Regions from separate parts of the Lysinibacillus sp. VIII_CA genome, predicted to be linked through region 2. Evidence: a T-box and tRNA genes for the amino acid it is inferred to sense, from the RefSeq annotation. Region 2 holds a T-box; the other holds one or more tRNA genes.

Region 1 (6,686 bases), on a different contig from region 2:
TGGCTTTCCTCGTTCACCAACTGCTGCAACCCCTAAACCAAAAATAACTGAGAAGAAGATAATCGCAAGCATATTACCCTCAGCCATAGACTGAATAATATTTGTTGGGACAATACCTACAATAATATCGAATGGTCCCTCATGCTGTACTTCTTCAGTTGTTGTTACATATTTCGAAATATCCCCTTGAGATAATTCACTCATGTTTATTCCAGCACCTGGTTGGAAAATATTCGCCGAAAGTAATCCAACTAAGATTGCTACTGTCGTTATAATTTCAAAGTAAATAATGGATTTCCCGCCTAATCGTCCAAGCTGCTTCATGTCTCCAGTACCAGCAACACCAACGATTAATGTCGAAATAATAATGGGAACAACAATCATCTTAATAAGATGTAAAAAGATATCCCCTAATGGTTGTAAATATGTCTCAATCTTGGGGTTTCCATAAAAAATACCACCAACAATGATCCCTAAAATCAAGCCGATTAAAATTTGAGCGGCTAGACTGATTTTAAATTTCTTCTTCAAACCCTTTGTACCCCCTGATATTAAATTTTTAGGACACGCCTTACTTTAATAATACGGAGGACTTATGGAATCCGACAAAATCCGAGAAAATTAATTTACTTTTGTTAAAATGTCTGAATATAGCACTTGAATAAACTTCTTAATATTTACCTTTGCTTTACGATTATCATGGTCTTCAATTTGAGTCATGAGTTGACGAATTTCTTTAAAATCAAAATAGCGAGGGGCATAGTATTCAAACTCAGAGTTGGTGTAATCGACAACGCCTAAATTTGCCAGATTAATCATGGCAGCTAATATTGTTCTGCGCACACGCTGCTCTATGGCTTTACTTTCCTTCAAAATTTCATCAGGTGTAGCCTTTGTTACAGCTGCGATTTCCTCGTAGAGCTCCTTTAATGGAGGAAGGGGTGCAATCTTATGCTGATGAGCAAGTAAAGTTTCGATAATAGCTATAATATCCTCGCTCCCAATTTCACCTACAATCCCCATATCATTTAATATGGACTGAATATGATCACGTGAAGTTGCTTTATTTGCTTTTTGTTCACTTAATTCAATATTTGTAAGCGATTGACGAATAACTAACAGTGAATTTTTTAGCCGAAATTGTTCGGTAGTTTTTTTTAAAACGTTTTCTACCTCAATGCGGTTAATTGGTTTATGAATGAAGAATTCTATTCCTTGTTCATAAGCCTCACCAACCATTTCTTTATTCACGACCTGAGAAATCATGATAAATTGGCCCTCAAAACGATTTTGAATAAGATGCTCGACTGTTGCTATACCATCAAGCTTTGGCATCAGCAAATCGATTAGCACAAACTCCGGCTGGGTCATTAAAATTTGGGGTATGGCATCCTCACCATTGCGAGCTTCGCCAATCACTGTACCTAACCCACTATCTTCAATAATTTGTTTTAACATGACACGACTTGCACGATCGTCGTCTACAATAAAATACCTCATTTAAGTCTCTCCCGTTTGAATAGTTTGCGTAGGAATTATGATTTTAAACGTTGTGTATTGATTGTTTGATTCAACGGTTATGGAGCCCTTTAATTTTTCTATTAGTTCAGCAACATGCGAAAGGCCAATGCCAGTTGCTGCGACACCATCTATATTATATTTGGTGGTAAATCCAGGTTCAAAAATAATAGAAAAATCCTTCTGTGAAATTCCCTTTCCAGTATCACATATTGTTATTACAGTATTATCCTCTTGTCGTTGAATAGCAATAGAAATGATACCTTGCTCTTCGATAGCCTCCACCGCATTAGCAGTTAAATTATTTAAAAGAGCGAGCAATGCAATATGTTCCCTTGTTTGAAAATCGAAGTCTATACTTGTTTGGAATTCGATATTTTTCCCAAGCAATTCAGCGTATTTACTATTGCCATCTTCTATATAATGCAATAATTCAGATAATACAAAAGGACCAAAGCTCCTTTCACCAACAATCTTTGAAATGCCTGCATATATTCGTTGTGAATCCTTTTTCACTTCATGGATTTCCTGGGCAATATGAAGAGCTTGTAAGCTTTCCGCTCGATATCCTTGAGCTTTTAATTGTCGATATAATTCAAATCCGCTAGCTGTTATGGTTTCAATATGATTCATGGATTTTTTTAAATACAGGGTCTCAACATAGAGATCAGATCCAATATTAAGCATCTCTTGAACACGTTTTTTTTGTTCAGCAATCAATATAGAGCTATAAATACCAACTACAAAAAAGCTTCGTAATAAGGCCACCGCTAACAAAATCAAAAGGTCATGAAGAAATAGAAATGTATAGGTTTGTACAAAAAAACGGAAAATTTGTTCTGCTAAGTTACTAATGACCTCACTAAAAGCAACGAGTAAACCAAGCTTTAGTGGTTTTTCCCTATATGTTTGGACATCTAAAATTCGTAGGCATATAGCAAACAATACATAAAATAATCCCGCTGGTAAATGGTTAAAAATGCTCTCTAATACGGATATATCATGTAAATATGAATTGAAAACACGAAAAAAGATGGTCACTATACTTGTCGCGAACCCAGCTAAAATAATAGGTGTAGGTTTAATTAATGTGCATAAGAAAAAGATTATGGTACCTAAACCAAAGCGAAAAGTCGTATTGGCAAACGGCATAATTTTAATCTCACTGCCTATTGCGGTCATGATAGCAATTAAAATCACCCAAGTGAGGGAAGTGCGAGCTATATTCTTTTTCGGTGGCAATTTGACAACCTCCCATAAGCGATATAATAAAAAAATACCACAACCGAGGCGGAAGTGGTATTTAACAAGTAATACATACAATTTTGGCAAAAAAAAACGGCTACATTCGTAGTCGGAAATTAAAAACTGGAGGAGGTAGAGGGATTCGAACCCCCGCGCGGTGTTACCCGCCTGTCGGTTTTCAAGACCGATCCCTTCAGCCAGACTTGGGTATACCTCCATGTTATATTGCTTTGCTGTCTTTCGACAAAAATAAATTTATCATAACTTAAAACTCAAGTCAACAATTTTTTAAAAAATTTAGTAATGCTAAAATACATGGGTAATAAATAATTTGTGCATTAAGTTGCAATTTATACAAACAGTCAGTATACTAGTTATTGCCGTGCTAGGTGGGAAGGTAGCGGTGTCCTGTAACTCGCAATCCGCTCTAGCGAGACTGAATTCCTTTTTCGAGGCTGTCCGTATTGTTTGGTCTGCCTTCTGCACGTAGTGTTGACGATTGGGTCCTGCGCAATGGATACCCATGAACCATGTCAGGTCCGGAAGGAAGCAGCATTAAGTGGTCATATTCATGTGCCGCGGGGTTGCCTAATCTGAGCTAACGACAGGAGTAACGCTTATGTGCGGCTGTCAAGGAAAGGTGCACGGCATTAAATTGCCAACTCAAAGCATCCGTCTACTATAAGGCGGATGCTTTTTTTATTTTTATTTAGTAACTTCATTTTATATATAAGGCAGCAAATGCTATAATAAGACTATTCTATTTAATGGAGAAGGAGAGAAGGAAAACAGTGACGTATCAAGCATTTTACCGTGTGTATCGGCCGCAGTCTTTTCGAGAGATGTCTGGTCAAGCGCATGTCAAAAGAACGCTACAAAATGCTCTCCTAGCGAATAAAACAACGCATGCTTACCTTTTTTCTGGACCACGTGGTACAGGGAAAACAAGTACAGCTAAAATTTTTGCAAAAGCTTTAAATTGTGAACATGCGCCTTCGGAAGAGCCTTGTAACGAATGTGCTACATGTTTAAGTATTACGGACGGCTCGCATCCTGATGTCATTGAATTTGACGCAGCTTCAAATTCACGTGTGGAAGAGATTAGAGATATTATAGAAAAAGTTCGTTTTGCTCCTGCAAGCAGTAGATACAAGGTGTACATTATTGATGAAGTGCATATGCTTTCTACAAGCGCTTTTAACGCTCTTTTGAAAACTTTAGAAGAGCCGCCTCCCCATGCAGTTTTTATTTTAGCAACAACTGAGCCTCATAAATTGCCTGCTACAATTATTTCCCGTTGTCAGCGCTTTGATTTTAAACGACTTTCTACCAATGATATTATTGAACGTATGAAAGTTGTATTAGAAGATATTGAGCTGCCATATGAAGAGCAAGGCTTAAAGGTAATTGCGCAATCTGCTGCAGGAGGAATGCGTGATGCTTTGAGTTTATTGGACCAAGTAGTATCTTTCAGTGGAGAGAAGCTAAAGCTTGAGGATACATTGTTAGTTACAGGTTCAATAAGCCAGGAAGTTTTTTATGATCTAGCCAATGCACTCAAAGCGAAAGATGTTGCACAAATGCTTGCCCTTTTAGAACAACTAATTACTGATGGTAAAGACCCACTTCGTCTTTCAGAAGACTTAATTACATTTTTCCGTGATTTATTATTACTTCAAACAAGTGAAGATTTAGCAGAATTATTAGAGCTCGTGTCTCCTGAGGAACGTGTATTATCCTTGGCCCATGAATTTGCACCGGATATGCTTTATGGCTATATTGATATACTTGCAAAAACTCAGCAAGAAATGCGCTTCTCTCACCATACAAAAATTTATTTAGAAACGGCATTACTTAAAATGGTACAGTTTTCGGGAGGGAGCACTAATCAAGCAATAAGTCCAACGAGTGATACGGTGATTAGCCCTGATCTCGCTCAAAAAATTGTAGCACTTGAGCAAATGGTTCAACAATTATCTCTACAATTACAATCAGGAGCTCCTGCGCAAGCATCGCAAGCGCCAAAAGAGCAAAGACCACGTGCTAAAAATCCAAACGGCTATAAGGCTCCAACAGGTCGTATCCAAGAGGTACTAAAAGACGCTACAAAGCAAGATGTCCAACGTATAAAATCAATTTGGGCACAAGCACTAAATCAACTGCAAAAATCGCAGTCTGCACTTTTAGCTGAAGCCGAACCAGTTGCGGCATCTTCAAGTGCTTTTGTGTTAAAATTCAAGTATGATATTCATTGTCAGATGGTTGCAGATAATCAGTCTTTAAAGGCTCACTTCACCCAATTAATTGCAGGACAAACTGGTATAATGTACGAAATGCTTTGCATACCAGAAGAATCTTGGTTAAAAATGCGTGAAGAGTTTATCCGTGATCATAGTATGCAGCATAAAAAAATATCAGCTGCATCAGAGAATGGTGAGGAATTATTAGAACCACCACCGGCAGAAATATCGGATGAGCCATTTATCGATGATGCTCAGCCACTTGCTTCACAGGATCCACTTGTGACAGAGGCAGAAAAGCTCTTTGGTAAAGACTTTGTTGAAATTATGGAAGATTAAATTTTTAGGAGGAAAACATTTATGCGTGGAATGGGAAATATGCAAGGTATGATGAAAAAAATGCAAAAAATGCAAAAAGAAATGATGGAGGCTCAAGAGGCACTAAATGCAGAGCAGTTTGAAGGTGTTGCGGGTGGCGGCATGGTAAAGGTAACTGTGTCTGGTCAACGTGAAGTGGTGTCAGTAAATCTTGATGAATCTGTAGTAGATCCAGAGGATATTGAAATGCTACAAGACTTAATCGTTATTGCTACTAATGAGGCATTAAAAAAAGTAGAAGAAAAAACGAACTCAACGATGGGTAAATTCACTCAAGGCTTAAACCTTCCATTCTAGGAGGTATCCATATGTACTACCCAGAACCAATATCAAAATTGATCGATAGTTTTATGAAATTGCCAGGTATCGGGCCGAAAACTGCGGCTCGTCTGGCGTTTTTTGTGTTATCAATGAAGGAAGAAGATGTCTTATCTTTTTCTAAAGCATTAATTGATGCTAAACGGAATTTAAGCTATTGTTCCGTGTGTGGCAATATTACAGATGTAGACCCGTGTCACATATGTACAGATAAACAACGAGATCATTCTATTATTTGTGTTGTTCAAGACACAAAAGATGTAATTGCGATGGAAAAAATGCGTGACTATAATGGTATGTACCATGTACTACAGGGTGCGATATCACCAATGGATGGCATTGGCCCAGAGGATATCAATGTAGCTTCCCTGTTAGTCCGGTTGCACGATGAAAGTGTCCAAGAGCTTATTCTAGCTACGAATTCAACTATTGAAGGCGAGGCAACAGCTATGTATATATCTCGCCTTGTCAAACCGTCAGGTATTCGTACGACCCGCATAGCGCATGGGTTACCAGTAGGCGGGGACTTAGAATATGCAGATGAGGTAACGTTATCGAAGGCAATGGAAGGTCGACGTGAGTTGTGAGTGAGGGATTAATATGTTCTTCCGTAGTAAAGGAAAGCTGAAAAAAGAGTTCGATGATAGGCTAGTAAATCTTATAAAAGAAACAAAAGAGGATTTACAACAAGCAAAGATAATAGAAGAACTAATGGACGACTATGATCTAGGGGCGATTGCTCAACGAAAAGCGGCGGAAAGCATTCATTTTTATTTATTTAAAGAAGCTAGAATTCGCAGGGTGTTAATAAAATAGTTCTATTGGCTATTCATAGAAGCAATACAGGAAACATAAACTTTCATAATTATTTTTTTGAGGAGGTAACCATATGTCTTGGTTAGTAATTATGAGTATTTGTGTTCCTGTAGGGCTTCTTTTTCTTTATGTCATAATAAGACATGCTAAGCTTGGCAAAATTTTAGAAGG
Region 2 (16,735 bases):
ATGAAGAGGGTCGCTTAACTGGACTTATCACAATCAAAGATATTGAGAAAGTTATTGAATTCCCTAATGCTGCTAAAGATACACATGGTCGCTTACTTGTAGGTGCAGCAGTTGGTGTATCGAAGGATACAATGGTACGTATTGAGAAGCTTGTAGAAGCACAAGTTGACATTGTAGTAATCGATACAGCACACGGACATTCTGAAGGCGTATTGCAAACAATCCGCTCAATTCGAGAAACTTACCCAGAACTAGAAATCATTGCTGGAAACGTAGCTACTGCAGAAGGTGCACGTGCATTATTCGAAGCTGGAGCAGATGTTGTTAAAGTAGGAATTGGCCCAGGCTCAATTTGTACTACACGTGTTGTGGCTGGCGTAGGTGTGCCACAAATTACAGCAGTTTATGATTGTGCTACAGTAGCACGTGAGCTTGGTAAAACAATTATTGCGGATGGTGGTATTAAGTACTCTGGCGATATTGTGAAAGCTTTAGCAGCTGGCGGAAATGTTGTTATGCTAGGATCACTTCTTGCAGGTACTTCTGAATCACCAGGAGAGACAGAAATCTTCCAAGGTCGTCGTTTCAAAGTATACCGTGGTATGGGATCTATCGGAGCAATGGAAAAAGGCTCAAAAGATCGATACTTCCAAGAAGATGCGAAAAAGTTAGTGCCTGAGGGTATTGAAGGTCGCCTTCCTTATAAAGGGCCATTAGCCGATACAATTTATCAACTGATTGGTGGTATCCGAGCTGGTATGGGTTATTGTGGAGCACCACACCTTGAGTATTTACGAGAAAATGCTCAATTTGTTAAAATGACAGGTGCAGGTCTCCGTGAATCACATCCACATGATGTACAGATTACAAAAGAGTCACCAAACTATTCCATGTAATAAATTACTTGCAACTTTTATGCTTTCGCATCGTCTACAAAGATGGCGCGAGAGCATTTTTTTATGGTAGAGAGTCAACACGTATGTTGTTATCTATGATAAAATGTCGAGGACAAGATTATTTTTTGGAGGGCTTTAAAGGTGAAAAAGAAAATGAACACCGTACTACGCTTACTCCTAATTCCCGTTTTATTAATTGGTATTTTTGCAGGTATTCCTGCAAAGGCAAGTGCAGAGACGGATTTAGGATTAACAGTAGATGCTGCGATTTTAATTGACGCAGATTCAGGCAAAATTTTATATGAACAAAATGCGGATACTTCACTAGGTATTGCAAGTATGACAAAAATGATGACTGAATACCTGTTATTGGACGCTATTGATGCAGGGACAGTTAAATGGGATCAAGAATACCATGTAACCGATTATACGTATCGTATGTCTCAAAATCGTGCATTAAGTAATGTACCTTTACGTCGAGATGGTTCTTACACAATTCGAGAATTGTACGAGGCAATGGCTATTTATTCAGCGAATGCTGCAACTGTTGCTATAGCTGAAACAATTGCTGGAACAGAGACTGAATTTTTGAAATTAATGAACAAAAAAGCAGAAGAACTTGGCCTAGAAGGTTATAAGTTTGTTAATGCAACAGGTCTAAACAACGCGGATCTTTTTGGGATGCATCCAGCAGGGACAGGACCAGAAGATGAGAACGTGATGCCTGCTAAATATGTGGCAAAACTAGCCTATCATCTATTAAAGGATCACCCAAAGGTATTAGAAACTTCCCAAATTACTAAGAAGACATTCCGTGAAGGTACAGAGGACGCCATTGAGATGTCTAACTGGAACTTTATGTTACCGGGTTTAGTTTTTGAATATCAAGGTGTCGATGGATTAAAAACCGGTACTACAAACTTTGCAGGCCATTGCTTTACAGGTACTGCAGAGCGCAATGGTACTCGATTAATCGCAGTTGTCATGAAAGCTGTTGATGCAAGTGGACAAGGATCATATAAAGCTCGTTTTGATGCAACAGCAAAATTATTTAACTATGGTTTTTCACAATTCTCAAAACAAGAAATTTTACCAGCGAACTATACGTTTAAAGATCAAAAAACAGTAAAAGTGACAAAGGGTAAAGAAGACAAAGTAGAGATTGCTGTAAAAGAACCTATTTCATTTATGATTAAGTCTTCTGATAAAGATCTTTATAAACCTAAATTGGTTTTAGATAAAAAGAGTCTTGAGGCAGGAGTTAAGAAAGATACTGTTGTAGGAAAGGTCGTTATTGAGCGCACAGAGGGCACAGACTACGGCTTTATCGATGGAAAGGATATTTCATCCGATATTGTTACTACGGGCTCTGTAGAGCGTGCTAGCGGTATCTCATTGTTCTTCCAAGGTATTGGGAACTTCTTCGGCAATTTATGGAGTGGAATTTCTGACTTCGTTGGTGGACTATTCTAATCATTAATTAAAGGGCACATGAATGTTAAGAAACATTCATGTGCTTTTTCACATTTTTGACCCATACAGCATACGCTAATAGGCGAAAGGATGTGGCTAAATGTGTGGCATTACAGGGTGGGCTAGCTTTCAAAAGAATTTAAAAGCAAGTGAAAAAGTTTTACAAGCAATGACACGGACATTAAACAGGAGAGGGCCAGATGATGAAAATATTTGGTGTAGTGAGCATATTGCATTTGGCCATCGACGGTTAGCGGTTATCGATTTAATAGGTGGCAAGCAGCCTATGAAAAAACTACATGATGGGATAAACTATGTCATTACATATAATGGCGAACTTTATAATACTGAGGAGCTGCGTAAAGAGCTGGAGAAGAGAGGTCATACTTTCACAACACATTCAGATACAGAAGTGTTATTGACCGCCTATATTGAATGGAAAGAGCAATGCGTAGACTTTCTAAATGGTATTTTTGCATTTGGCATTTGGGATGAACAGGAGCAATCTCTTTTTTTATGCAGAGATAGATTGGGTGTGAAGCCCCTTTATTTTACAGAGCAACAGGGGGGGATTCTTTTTGCATCTGAAGTAAAGGCTTTGCTGGCACATCCAATGGTTCAAGCTGCCATCAATACGGAGGGATTGGCAAGTATGATGGCTGTAGGCCCCTCTAGAGCACCAGGTAAGACTCTTTTTCAAAATATTGAGGAGTTACGACCAGGATTTGCAATGCGCTTCTCTAGAGAGGGATTAAGAAAATGGCAGTATTGGCAGCTACAAAGCCGCAAGCATGAAGAAACATTGGAAGAGACGATTGAACAGGTTCGTTGGCTGTTAACAGATGCTATTGAACGACAGCTTATTTCGGATGTACCAATCTGTACATTTCTATCAGGAGGACTTGATTCTAGTATTATTACAGGAATTGCTGCTGATAGATTCCGCCAACAAAACAATCAGTTGCATACGTATTCAATTGATTATGAGGATAATGAACGTTTTTTTAATCCACATGCATTTCAAACGTCAACAGATACGTATTGGATTCAAAAGATGACCGAGGCTTTTAAGACGACACATCATGCAGAAGAAATAACTCAGCAACAGCTGATTGATTTACTAGTAGAATCGGTTATAGTTAGAGATTCACCAGGTATGGCGGATGTAGATTCTTCGTTACTCTGGTTTTGTCGAGAAATTAAAAGAGACTTTACTGTAGCACTATCTGGCGAATGTGCAGATGAAATTTTTGGTGGATATCCATGGTTTAAGGAAAAAACTACGGGCTTTCCTTGGATTCGGTCATTGGCTGAAAGAAATGCAATACTTCAGGAGAAGTGGGATAAAAAATTAAAAATTGAATCCTACGCACAGCAGCTATATACACAAACAATTACAGAAGTCCCGTTACTAGATGGTGAAAGTCCTGCAGAAGTAAAACACCGTGAAATGTTTTATTTAAATATGCAATGGTTTATGCAGACATTGCTAGAGCGGAAAGATCGTATGAGTATGGGAGCGAGTTTAGAGGTACGAGTTCCTTTTGCAGATCATCGCCTTGTGGAATATGCATGGAATATTCCTTGGGAAATGAAGAATTTAGATGGCATAGAAAAGGGCTTACTTCGAAAGTCGATGGCACATTTATTGCCTGATGAAGTATTATACCGTAAAAAAAATCCCTATCCTAAAACGTATCATCCAGTTTATACAGCAGGTGTGCAAACATGGCTAAGGGAAATTCTTAAAGATAAAAACTCTATCTTACATGAATTATTTGAGTACAAAAAACTTACAGAATTAATTGAATCGGGGGGGAGCTCTTTCAAAATTCCATGGTATGGACAATTAATGGCAGGACCTCAACTTTTAGCATATCTAGGGCAAATTCATAGTTGGTTTGAGCATTATCATATTCAACTAATTGAATCTTAATGGGAGTCACCCATCTACTACTTGGTTGTAGTAGATGGGTTATTTTTTTGTATCCCCCAACAATCCATTAATTGTTCTATCGACTGTTCAATTACATGGACAGGTATACCGCCAAAGCCAAGTAAAAATTGTGCTTGCGAAGATTCACCATGATCTAGTCGATAATCAGACAACGGATAAATCCCTATTCCTGCGTAGAAGGCAAGTTGTTGTAATTGTTTTTCTGGTAATTCGTGTTTAACATCTAATAATATATGCATCCCTGCTTGCTCACCTGTAATTTTAATGGATGATGAATATTTTTCTAAAATAGAAGTAAGCTGATCATGTTTTTTACGATAAACTTTACGCATTCGATTAAGATGTTTTGCAAAATGACCATCATGCATAAAATTTGCTACGATATGCTGATCGAAGCGAGGTACAGTTGATGAATAGTAATTAAAAACATCATTATACGTAGCAAGTAATTGAGGTGGAAGTACAAAATAGGCTACACGCAAAGATGGCATTAACGATTTTGTAAAAGTGCTCATATAAATGACTTTATCGTTTCTATCTAGAGCATGTAGAGCAGGAATTGGTTTTCCAGTATAACGAAACTCTGAATCATAATCATCTTCAATGATATAACGAGATGAGCTTTGTGCTGCCCAGTTTAAAGCCTGTGCACGCCTAGTAGCGGATAATACGGCGCCAGTAGGAAATTGATGTGATGGTGTAATATAGACAACATTAGCTTGTGTTCGTTCTAGCTCGTGAATGACGATACCTTCTTCATCGACGGCAATAGGATATACTTTCCGTTTATGCTGAGAGAACATACGATGCACAGCTGGATAGCCTGGGTTTTCCAGAGCAAAGCATGTATCATCCCTAAAAAGACGTAAAATCATAGGCAGAAGCTGCTCAGTACCAGAGCCAACGACAATTTGCTCTGGATTACAGATAACTCCACGTGATTGATATAAATAATTTGCAATTTCAGTTCGTAAAGAAAGCTCCCCTTGAGGTTCCCCTGTTAATAATAAATTTTTTGAGGCTTCATCAAACAGCTCCTTTGCATATTTTCTCCAGATCTGAAATGGGAAAGCATCGATATCAATAGAACCAGGATTAAAATCTATTTTGTATGACTTTTTCTTAATATGCTCATTGAAAGGAATTACGATGTCCTGCTGGATGTAGGGTAGTTCATCGATTTCTTCTACAAAATAACCAACACGAGATTTGGACATAATATAGCCTTCTGCAAGAAGCTGTGCATAGGCAATTTCAATCGTTGTTTGAGAGATATTCAAAAAATCGGCTAATTTTCTTTTTGATGGTAATTTTTCTCCCACTGCTATTTTCTTGGAAATAATAGCTTCTTTAATACCATTATAAAGCTGATCATATAGCGGTTTATCGCCATTTCTTTCAAGCTGAAATAAAAGCATATCCATATGATAAAAACCTCCTGACCTTATAGTTATTTTGAAAACTGGATATTTTTATATGGTCAATTTCTATTATACTAAATTTCATCATAAAGATGGAGGTTAGACAATGAAACAGACAGGTACAAATTTGGTGAAGCGTGGTATGGCTGAGATGCAAAAGGGCGGCGTCATTATGGACGTGATCAATGCTGAGCAAGCAAAAATTGCAGAGGCGGCAGGAGCAGTAGCGGTAATGGCATTAGAAAGAGTACCTTCAGATATTCGCAAAGCAGGAGGTGTTGCTCGTATGGCAGATCCTCGTATTGTAGAGGAAGTACTAGGAGCAGTCTCCATTCCTGTTATGGCAAAAGCTCGTATTGGTCATATTGTAGAAGCCCGTGTTTTAGAAGCGATGGGGGTTGATTATATTGATGAAAGTGAAGTACTTACACCAGCAGATGAAGAATATCACTTATTAAAAAGTAATTATACCGTACCATTTGTGTGTGGCTGTCGTGATCTTGGGGAAGCAGCCCGTCGCATTGGGGAAGGAGCAGCTATGTTACGAACAAAAGGTGAACCAGGAACAGGGAATATTGTGGAGGCAGTTCGACATATTCGTAAAGTGAATGCCCAAGTCCGAAAAGTAGTAGGTATGACAGAGGATGAATTAATGACAGAGGCAAAATTACTAGGAGCACCTTTTGAATTATTAAGAGAGATCAAACGCCTTGGTCGTTTACCAGTGGTTAATTTTGCAGCAGGAGGTGTAGCTACGCCGGCTGATGCGGCATTAATGATGGAGCTTGGGGCTGATGGTGTGTTTGTCGGTTCAGGTATCTTTAAATCTGATAATCCTGAAAAATTTGCACATGCGATTGTAGAAGCGACGACACATTACAAAGATTATAAGCTTATTGCTGAAATATCAAAGGAACTAGGTGTACCAATGAAAGGTATTGATATTGCACAGCTCGGGCTAAATGAGCGCATGCAAGAGCGAGGCTGGTAAGATGAAACGAATTGGTGTTTTAGCGTTACAAGGGGCGGTACGAGAGCATGTTCAAATGCTAGAAAGCCTTGGCTGTGAAGCTGTTGAAGTAAAACATAAGCAGGATTTAGTAAAACTAGATGGACTTGTATTACCTGGTGGAGAGAGTACTACAATGAGAAAGCTGTTGGATCGTTTTGAACTACTAGAGCCTATACGAGAAATAGCACAACGTGGTTTACCCATGTTTGGGACATGTGCAGGATTAATTTTAATGGCTACTACTTTAGTAAATGATGAACCACATTTAGCAGTTATGGATGTGACAGTTGCAAGAAATTCATATGGACGCCAGGTTGACAGCTTTGAAGTAATGCTGGATATTCCTAAAATAGGAGAGGCGATTCCAGCAGTTTTTATTCGGGCACCTCATATAGTGAAAGTCGGAAAAGATGTTGAAATTCTCGCAGAGCATGAAGGTAAGATTATTTTAGCCCAGGATAGACATTTACTAGGTTGTTCCTTTCATCCCGAATTAACTTCAGACACACGTATTCTTGAATATTTTGTAGCATCTATGGTATGACTTGCAAAATTTGTTTTCATATAGTACAGTATGGTTAAAATTTAATTAACTGAACACGATGATGGGAAGTAGTAGCAAGCACGTTTTTTTTAGAGAGTCAGCGGTTGGTGAAAGCTGATAAAAGCACTTGTGAATCCGTCCTGGAGTTGCACAGTCGAAGTCATTGAAGTAGGCTGCTGCCGGCTGGAATGCCGTTATAAAATAAGTGGATTAGATATAGTGTCTAATCAATTAGGGTGGCAACGCGGGTAGCTCTCGTCCCTTTATGGGATGGGGGCTTTTTTGTGTTTATCTTGATTTAGCCAAATATCGCCTTTCTATTCTGGTGTTTAAATGACCGCTGAATCAAGATATAGAAACAAGATGCAACAATTTCCCATCATTAAGAAACTACTGGAGGTATGTTCGATGTTAGATATTAAACGCGTGCGTGATAATTTCGCCGAAATTAAAGAAATGCTATTAACACGTAATGAAGATTTAGGGAATTTAGATGACTTTGAAAATTTAGATGCAAAGCGTCGTGAACTAATTGCTAAAACGGAAGAACTGAAGGCAGAACGGAATAAAGTATCTGAGCAAATTTCTGTTATGAAACGCAACAAAGAAAACGCAGATGAAGTGATTGCGCGTATGCGTCAAGTGGGCGATGAAATTAAAGAGCTTGATATTCAATTAAATGATGTGGAAGATCGCTTTAAAGATATGATGATGCGCCTGCCGAACGTTCCTCATGAATCTGTACCAGTGGGTACGACAGAAGATGACAATGTTGAGGAATATACATGGGGTGAAATTCCAGCATTTGATTTTGAGATTAAAGCACACTGGGACCTAGCTACGGATCTAAAAATTGTGGACTTTGAACGTGGCGCAAAAGTAACTGGTAGCCGATTCTTATTCTACCGCGGCCTAGGGGCTCGCTTAGAACGTGCGTTAATGACCTTTATGATGGATTTACATGCTGAAGAGCATGGCTATGAGGAAATGCTACCACCTGTGATTGTAAATCGTGAAAGCTTAACGGGTACTGGACAGCTACCTAAATTTGAGGAAGACGTATTTAAATTAGCGGAAACAGATTATTTCATGATTCCAACAGCTGAAGTACCCGTGACAAATTTCTACCGTGATGAAATTTTAACTGCTGAAGCTTTACCACAAGGTTTTGCTGCATACAGTGCATGTTTCCGTTCAGAAGCGGGCTCTGCAGGTCGTGATACACGTGGTTTAATCCGCCAGCACCAATTTAACAAAGTGGAATTAGTTCGCTTTGTTAAACCTGAGGAGTCATATGAGCAGTTAGAGCTATTAACGGGTCATGCTGAAAAAGTGCTGCAATTACTTGGCTTACCATATCGTAAATTAAAAATGTGTACAGCCGATTTAGGCTTCACTGCTGCGAAGAAATATGATTTAGAAGTTTGGATTCCAGCACAAAACATGTACCGAGAAATTTCTTCTTGTTCAAACTTTGAGGACTTCCAAGCACGACGCGCAAATATTCGCTTCCGTCGTGAGCCAAATGCAAAACCAGAATATGTTCACACATTAAACGGTTCAGGTCTTGCGATTGGTCGTACAGTTGCCGCTATTCTTGAAAACTATCAACAAGCCGATGGAAGCGTAGTAATTCCTGAAGTTTTAAGACCATATATGGGTGGAAAAGAAGTAATTGCCCCAAAATAAACATCAAGGCTATTTTAGATTACCGTATAAAGGTTAAGCTAAAATAGCCTTTTTTCATTTCAAAAATGATATTTCTCGTAATTTTCGAAAATTCGTTATTAGGGGTAATATTTATAGGGACAGGGGGAGAAATTCATGGATTTACAGCAATTTGCTGAGCTTAAATGAATTTGACAATGTCTTAATTTCAGATGCTAAAGGATGTGCAATTTATGATTAAGCAGATTTAAATAACTATTGTAAATCGGCTTAACACCAGATGACCAGCTTATACATGTATAGCCATTCACTTGATATATTGAAGTTGTATACGTTTTTGAACAATCCACAATTCAAGCTTCATATTAAGTTCAATATATGTGCTGTGGTTGCTACGACACATTTCCTATATATCGCCATCGCCTTAAATATAAAAAAGAAGGTGCCTCAATAGGAGCACCTTCTTTTTTTAGCTAATTCTTTTCAGTCATTGCTGCTTGTCGTGTCTTTTTCTCTGCCTTCTTTCGTTCACGTAAAGCTCGGAAAAAATCGGTTAGGATTTGTCCACATTCATCTGCTAAAATTCCTTCAGAAACTTCGCACTCATGGTTAAAGCGTGCATCATTTAATAAACGATAGAGTGAATCTACACAGCCTGCTTTTATATCCCTTGCTCCATAAACGACACGTGGTACACGGGATTGGAGGATTGCACCTGCACACATGGGGCAAGGCTCAAGCGTAACGTAAAGTGTTGTTTTTTCGAGACGCCAACTGCCGATTTTTTGACAAGCCTCTTGAATAACCATTAATTCAGCATGTGTTGTTGCATTTTGTGTTGTTTCTCGTAGGTTATGAGCTCTTGCAATAATTTCCCCATCATAAACAAGGACAGCCCCTATAGGTACTTCCTCAAGTATAGCTGCTTTTTTTGCTTCCTCTAATGCTTGTTTCATAAATAAACGATCTGTTTCAAAAATATCCACTAAATATCTCTCCTTAAAAGTAGTTTATCCTGCTTAATTGGTAATTGCTACTTTTAAATTCTTGCAGATTTCAGAAGCAATACGACAAGGCATAATTATTGATTGACATTCCTAAAATAACCATTTATATTTATATATGAACACATGCTCATATATAAATATAAATAAATGGGGGTAAACTAATATGGATGAAGAAATAAAAATAACGAAAATGGAAAATAGTCAGCATTTAGACGATGAGACATTATTTGTTGTGTCTCAAACTTTTAAGGCATTAAGTGACCCGACGCGAATTCGAATTTTAAATTTACTTTGTGCAGATGAGCATTCTGTCAATGACATTGCTGAAATTTTAGATTTAGGACAATCGACAGTTTCTCATCAATTACGGTTTCTAAAAAATTTACGATTAGTGAAATTTAGAAGAGAAGGTACAACTTTATTTTACTCAAAAGATGACGATCACATTATGAACTTATTGAAGCAAGCAATTGAGCATGCTGCACATAATTAAAGAACGGAGGGATTAATAATGGGACATAACCATGATCATACACATGGCGCTAATAAAAAAGTGTTAATCGTATCATTTATTATTATTACTAGTTATATGGTTGTGGAAGCAATTGGTGGTTTTTTAACAAATAGTTTGGCTCTTTTATCGGATGCAGGTCATATGTTAAGTGACTCCATTTCATTAGCTATAGCTTTGCTCGCGTTTGTTTTTGGAGAAAAGGCAGCAAGCTATAGTAAAACATATGGTTATAAACGATTTGAAATTTTAGCGGCAGTATTAAATGGCGTTACATTGATTGGGATAGCATTATTTATTTTCTATGAAGCGATCGAACGATTTGCAAATCCCCCTGAAGTGGCTACTACAGGAATGCTTATTATAAGTACAATCGGTCTTTTGGTAAACATTTTAGTAGCATGGATTATGATGCGTGGAAGTGATACAAAGGACAATTTAAATATGCGTGGAGCTTTTTTACATGTACTGAGTGATATGCTAGGATCTGTAGGAGCTATTGTGGCTGCCTTACTAATTATGTTTTTTGGTTGGGGATGGGCTGATCCTCTAGCGAGTGTTATTGTTGCCTTATTAGTAATAAGAAGTGGCTACTATGTTACAAAATCCGCTATTCATGTATTAATGGAAGGAACACCCTCTAATGTGGATGTTCAGGAGATAATTCAATTAATTGAACAAACTGATGGGGTAGAAAGCATCCACGATCTACACATCTGGACAATTACTAGTGGAACCAATGCTTTGTCCTGTCATGCAGTTGTAAATAAGTACTTAAAAATTGTAGATGGTGAGCATATTCTACGAAAAATTGAACATAATCTTGAGCATAAGGGTATTAAACATGTAACCATTCAATTAGAAACGGCTTCCCATCCACATGAAAGCTCGATTTTATGTCAATTGAAAAATGTTCATGAGCATCATCATGAATAAAAAAAATTTTACGACTTGCATACCCTTCGTGGGTATAGTATGATGAAAATGAAATAGGAGGTGTAGTGAATGGAGGACATAGTAAAAGAGGATGCTTGTCATACAGAGGGAGCTACGTCTTGTCGAAAAAGCCATCACCCTGAGCGTGTGAAAAAGGATTTAACAACTCGTTTAAACCGTATAGAAGGTCAAATCCGGGGCATTAAGGGAATGATCGAAAAAGACGTTTATTGTGATGATGTTATTACGCAACTTTCTGCTACACAGTCTGCTTTGAATAGTGTAGCGAAAATTTTACTAGAAGGACATTTAAAGGGTTGTGTTGTGGATCGTCTATCGGAGGGCGATGATGCAGTTTTAGATGAATTAGTAGTAACGATTCAAAAGTTAATGAAAAAATAGATGTTTATAAAAAATAAAAAGGGAGAGATTTATTATGCAAAATGTAACATTAAATGTGCAAGGAATGTCATGTGGTCATTGTGTAAACGCAGTTGAAAAAAATGTTGGTGCTTTAACTGGTGTTGAACAAGTAAAAGTAAATTTAGCAGAAGGTTTAGTTGATGTTGCATTTGATGATGCACAAGTATCACTTGATCAAATTAAAGAGACAATTGATGATCAAGGCTATGAAGTAAAATAAAAATTGTAGAGTGCTGTGATGGCACTCTCTTATTTTCAAAAATATATACCCCCTGTCGGTATAAGGAGAGGTGAAAGGTAAATGAGTTCTAATCATAAGGAAGCTAATTTGCAAATTACAGGGATGACATGTGCGGCCTGTGCCACTCGAATAGAAAAAGGATTAAATAAAATGGATGGAGTAGAACAAGCAACGGTTAATTTAGCGCTTGAAAAATCATCTATTAAGTACGATCCAGCAAAGCTAAGTGAAGCAGATTTTGAAAAAAAGATAGAGGCGCTTGGCTATGGAGTAGTTAAACAAAAAACTGAACTTGATATTACAGGGATGACATGTGCGGCCTGTGCCACTCGAATAGAAAAAGGATTAAATAAAATGAGCGGCGTATCATCTGCCAATGTCAACCTAGCTCTTGAAAAAGCAATGATTGAGTTTAACCCATCAGAGGTGAACATTGCAGATATTATTGCAAAGGTTGAGAAGTTAGGTTACGGCGCCCATCAAAAAGCAGATGAGCAGGAAACAGAGGATCATCGAGAAAAGGTTATTAAACAGCAGCAACAAAAATTTATTTTATCGGCCATTCTATCCTTACCACTGCTTTGGACGATGGTCGGCCATTTTTCCTTTACATCGTTTTTATATGTGCCAGAATTCCTTATGAATCCATGGGTTCAAATGGTATTGGCTACACCCGTACAGTTTATTATTGGTAAGCAGTTTTATGTAGGGGCATATAAAGCATTGCGAAATGGCAGTGCAAATATGGATGTACTGGTTGTGATGGGGACATCAGCAGCTTATTTCTATAGTGTTTATCAAGCAATTGTGACGATAGGAACACATCATGGCCCACACCTCTATTTTGAAACAAGTGCTGTTTTAATTACATTAATTTTATTAGGGAAATTATTTGAGGCAAAAGCGAAAGGACGTTCATCTGAAGCTATAAAAAAACTAATGGGACTACAAGCCAAAACAGCCATTGTTGTACGAGACGGTATGGAGAGGGAAGTACCTTTAGAAGAAGTGATGATTGGTGATGTCATCCTAGTTAAACCAGGTGAGAAGATTCCCGTTGACGGAGAAGTTTTAGAAGGAACAACGGCTGTTGATGAATCCATGTTGACAGGAGAAAGTTTACCAGTTGATAAAAAGCAGGGCGAACAATTATTTGGATCAACCATTAATAAAAATGGTTTTATAAAAATGACAGCCACAAAGGTTGGCCGTGATACTGCCCTCGCACAAATTATTAAGGTAGTAGAAGATGCTCAAGGATCAAAAGCACCGATTCAACGTTTAGCAGACCAAATCTCAGGTGTTTTTGTACCAATTGTTGTTGGCATTGCGATTGTGACATTCATAGTTTGGATTATTTGGGTACGTCCTGGAGAATTTACCCCTGCTTTAGAGGTCTTAATTGCAGTACTGGTGATTGCTTGTCCATGTGCACTTGGTTTAGCCACACCGACCTCTATAATGGCCGGTTCGGGTCGCGCCGCTGAATTTGGCATTTTATTCAAAGGTGGCGAACATTTAGAACAAACACAAAGTATTGATACCGTAGTTGTAGATAAGACAGGGACAGTGACACATGGTAAGCCAGTGCTAACGGATGTTCTTTTAGCCCCAGACCAAGAGGAGACACACTTTTTATCATTAATCGGTGCAGCTGAGAAACAGTCGGAGCATCCACTTGCAGAGGCGATTGTTCATGGTATAGAAGAACGTGGTATTGCTTTAGGGGATGTTCAATTTTTTGAGGCAATTCCAGGTTACGGTGTGCAGGCAACGGTCTCAGGTCAAGGTGTTATCATTGGTACACGAAAATTAATGCAACAGTATAGCATCCAGCTAGATAATATTTTACCTAAAATGGAGGAATTAGAGCGCAATGGCAAAACAGCAATGTTGGCTGCAATAAATGGCCAATATGCGGGGGTAGTTGCTGTTGCTGATACAGTAAAAGATACATCTAAAGAGGCTATTCATCGTTTACAGGATATGGGTATTACAGTCATTATGATGACGGGAGATAATGAACGTACAGCCCAGGCAATAGGAACAGAGGTAGGTGTTAACCAAGTTATTGCTGAAGTCTTACCAGAAGGAAAAGCAGATGAGGTGAAAAAGCTTCAAGCTCAAGGTAAAAATGTAGCGATGGTGGGAGATGGAATTAATGATGCACCTGCGCTAGCGACAGCGAATATTGGTATGGCCATTGGTACAGGGACAGATGTGGCGATGGAAGCGGCAGATATTACGTTAATCCGTGGTGATTTAAATAGTATTGCGGACGCTATTCTTATGAGTAGAAAAACAATGCGTAATATTAAACAAAATCTGTTTTGGGCATTTGCTTACAATACTTTAGGTATTCCGATTGCTGCAATTGGTCTACTTGCTCCGTGGGTGGCAGGGGCAGCAATGGCTTTCAGTTCTGTATCAGTTGTATTAAATGCTCTACGTTTACAGCGAGTGAAATTGTGAAGATGAAAAGACATTGGGATACATATCCTCAATGTCTTTTTTTAAACTATACGGGGAAAAATCTCATACTTAATTTTCATAGGTTGATTCTGTTTTTCATTTTATCACTATGATAAAATGAAAGGTACTGATTCATTTATGTAGGACACAATGATCGAATCCATAGAACAAAAGGAGGAGCTTCTGGTGACGGTTCCATTTGTTACGGTAGAAGGTCCGATTGGTGTTGGTAAAACCTCTTTATCGAAAGAGATAGCAGCGACATTTAATTACCATCTATTAAAAGAAATTGTAGACGAAAACCCTTTTTTAAATAAGTTTTATGAAAATATTGAGGAGTGGAGTTTCCAAACGGAAATGTTCTTCCTATGTAATCGCTATAAGCAATTAACGGACATTAAAAAATTCCGATTAGCTCATGCCAAGCCAGTTGTAGCAGACTATCATATTTTTAAGAATTTAATATTTGCGAAGCGTACACTGGCATCTACCGAATACGAAAAGTATGAGGAAATTTATAAAATATTAACAAAAGATATGCCTGTACCTAATGTAGTTGTTTATTTACATGCAAGCGTTGAAACATTGATGAAACGAATTGCCATGCGTGGACGAGACTTTGAAAAAATGATATCACGCGATTACATGGAGCAGCTCGTTATCGATTATCATTCTTTTATCGAACATTTTGAGAAAATGCATCCTGAAATACCAGTTATTCGATTTAATGGAGATCAGCTCGATTTTGTGAAAAATCCAGACGATTTAAATTATGTTTTGAAAATAATTAAGGATACGTTACAAAAAAGGAGTTTGCAATAATGAATTTAAGAGAGAAATACGATATTCCTCCACAAACCGTCATCACGATTGCCGGTACTGTAGGCGTAGGAAAGTCCACGATGACAAAAGCTTTAGCAGAAGCACTGAATTTCCGTACATCCTTCGAAAAAGTAGATACCAATCCATATCTTGATAAATTTTATGAGGATTTTGAAAAGTGGAGCTTCCATTTACAAGTTTATTTTTTAGCAGAGCGTTTTAAGGAACAGAAACGTATTTTTGAGTATGGTGGAGGGTTTATACAAGACCGCTCTATTTATGAAGATACTGGGATTTTCGCAAAAATGCATTATGATAAGGGAACAATGAGCCCAACAGATTATGAAACGTACACGAATTTGTTTGATGCTATGGTAATGACACCGTATTTCCCACATCCCGATTTACTTGTTTATCTTGAAGGACCGATTGATGCTGTTATTGGGCGAATACAAGAACGTGGGCGCGCAATGGAGCAACAAACGCCAAATGATTATTGGATAGAAATGCATGAACGTTATGAAAACTGGATTAATAATTTTAATTCCTGTCCAGTTCTACGTTTAGATATTAATGATTATGATTTATTAAAAAATCCTGATGCAATTGAATCAATTGTGAGCCGTATCAGTCATATGCTAAAACAAACAAGCCATTTAAGAAAATAGAAGAGCAAGAAACGACCAAAGAACGTGAAACAATACATGACTGATTGTTTCACGTTTTTTGAATAGGAGGGATTACTATAAGAATTGCAGTGTATTGCGGATCTGGCATAGGGAAAAGTCCAGTATATGGGGAGAAAGCGGCAGAGCTAGGTGCTGTATTAGCTAAGCACGGACATGGTGTTGTTTACGGTGGTTCCAAAACAGGATTAATGGGAAAGGTTGCGGATGCTGTTTTAGCAGCGGGTGGAGAGGTGATTGGTGTTATGCCAACTCATTTACAGAAGCGAGAACTGGCTCATGCTTCATTAACAGAAATTCATTTTGTAGAGTCCATGCATATTCGAAAAGCTAAAATGGCGGAGCTGGCTGATGCATTTATTGCTCTTCCAGGAGGCGCAGGGACTTTGGACGAATATTTCGAAGTTTTTACTTGGGCACAAATTGGCCTTCATGAAAAACCTGTTATTTTATATAACGTAAATGGTTTCTATGACGCACTCTTACAGCATTTTAAAATAATGCTAAAGGAAGGATTTATACGATCTGAACAGAAATCCTTCTTCCGTATAGCAAATACAGCAGATGATATATTACGGTTACTAAAAAAACATGGGTGAATATTCCCCGTGTTTTTTATAATATTAAATAAACGGTAAAAAATAGAAATGGATGAGGTGAATTATG

Evidence for each region. A T-box is a leader RNA that pairs with one kind of tRNA and senses whether it is charged. The one in region 2 lies ahead of serS (serine--tRNA ligase), so its partner is inferred to be a tRNA-Ser.
Region 1: it has a tRNA-Ser gene. The T-box ahead of serS (serine--tRNA ligase) is inferred to sense a tRNA for this amino acid. The anticodon was not compared.

The regions. Positions count from the first base shown of each region.
Region 1 is NZ_JBNFXM010000040.1:398-7,083, reverse strand. It holds partial or broken gene ACP3VS_RS23795 (cation:dicarboxylate symporter family transporter) at 1-531, opposite strand, end outside; gene ACP3VS_RS23790 (response regulator) at 622-1,500, opposite strand; gene ACP3VS_RS23785 (sensor histidine kinase) at 1,501-2,760, opposite strand; tRNA gene ACP3VS_RS23780 (tRNA-Ser) at 2,888-2,980, opposite strand; RNA gene ffs (signal recognition particle sRNA large type) at 3,144-3,411, shown strand; gene dnaX (DNA polymerase III subunit gamma/tau) at 3,555-5,342, shown strand; gene ACP3VS_RS23765 (YbaB/EbfC family nucleoid-associated protein) at 5,364-5,678, shown strand; gene recR (recombination mediator RecR) at 5,690-6,286, shown strand; gene ACP3VS_RS23755 (YaaL family protein) at 6,300-6,515, shown strand; gene ACP3VS_RS23750 (pro-sigmaK processing inhibitor BofA family protein) at 6,589-6,686, shown strand, end outside.
Region 2 is NZ_JBNFXM010000034.1:1,814-18,548, reverse strand. It holds gene guaB (IMP dehydrogenase) at 1-896, shown strand, start outside; gene ACP3VS_RS23435 (D-alanyl-D-alanine carboxypeptidase family protein) at 1,038-2,369, shown strand; gene asnB (asparagine synthase (glutamine-hydrolyzing)) at 2,470-4,305, shown strand; gene ACP3VS_RS23425 (PLP-dependent aminotransferase family protein) at 4,323-5,750, opposite strand; gene pdxS (pyridoxal 5'-phosphate synthase lyase subunit PdxS) at 5,854-6,738, shown strand; gene pdxT (pyridoxal 5'-phosphate synthase glutaminase subunit PdxT) at 6,740-7,303, shown strand; T-box leader at 7,353-7,569, shown strand; gene serS (serine--tRNA ligase) at 7,712-8,992, shown strand; gene tadA (tRNA adenosine(34) deaminase TadA) at 9,445-9,957, opposite strand; gene ACP3VS_RS23400 (ArsR/SmtB family transcription factor) at 10,142-10,471, shown strand; gene ACP3VS_RS23395 (cation diffusion facilitator family transporter) at 10,490-11,425, shown strand; gene ACP3VS_RS23390 (metal-sensitive transcriptional regulator) at 11,495-11,827, shown strand; gene copZ (copper chaperone CopZ) at 11,862-12,068, shown strand; gene ACP3VS_RS23380 (heavy metal translocating P-type ATPase) at 12,150-14,561, shown strand; gene ACP3VS_RS23375 (deoxynucleoside kinase) at 14,748-15,383, shown strand; gene ACP3VS_RS23370 (deoxynucleoside kinase) at 15,383-16,051, shown strand; gene ACP3VS_RS23365 (TIGR00730 family Rossman fold protein) at 16,141-16,668, shown strand; gene ACP3VS_RS23360 (methyl-accepting chemotaxis protein) at 16,733-16,735, shown strand, end outside.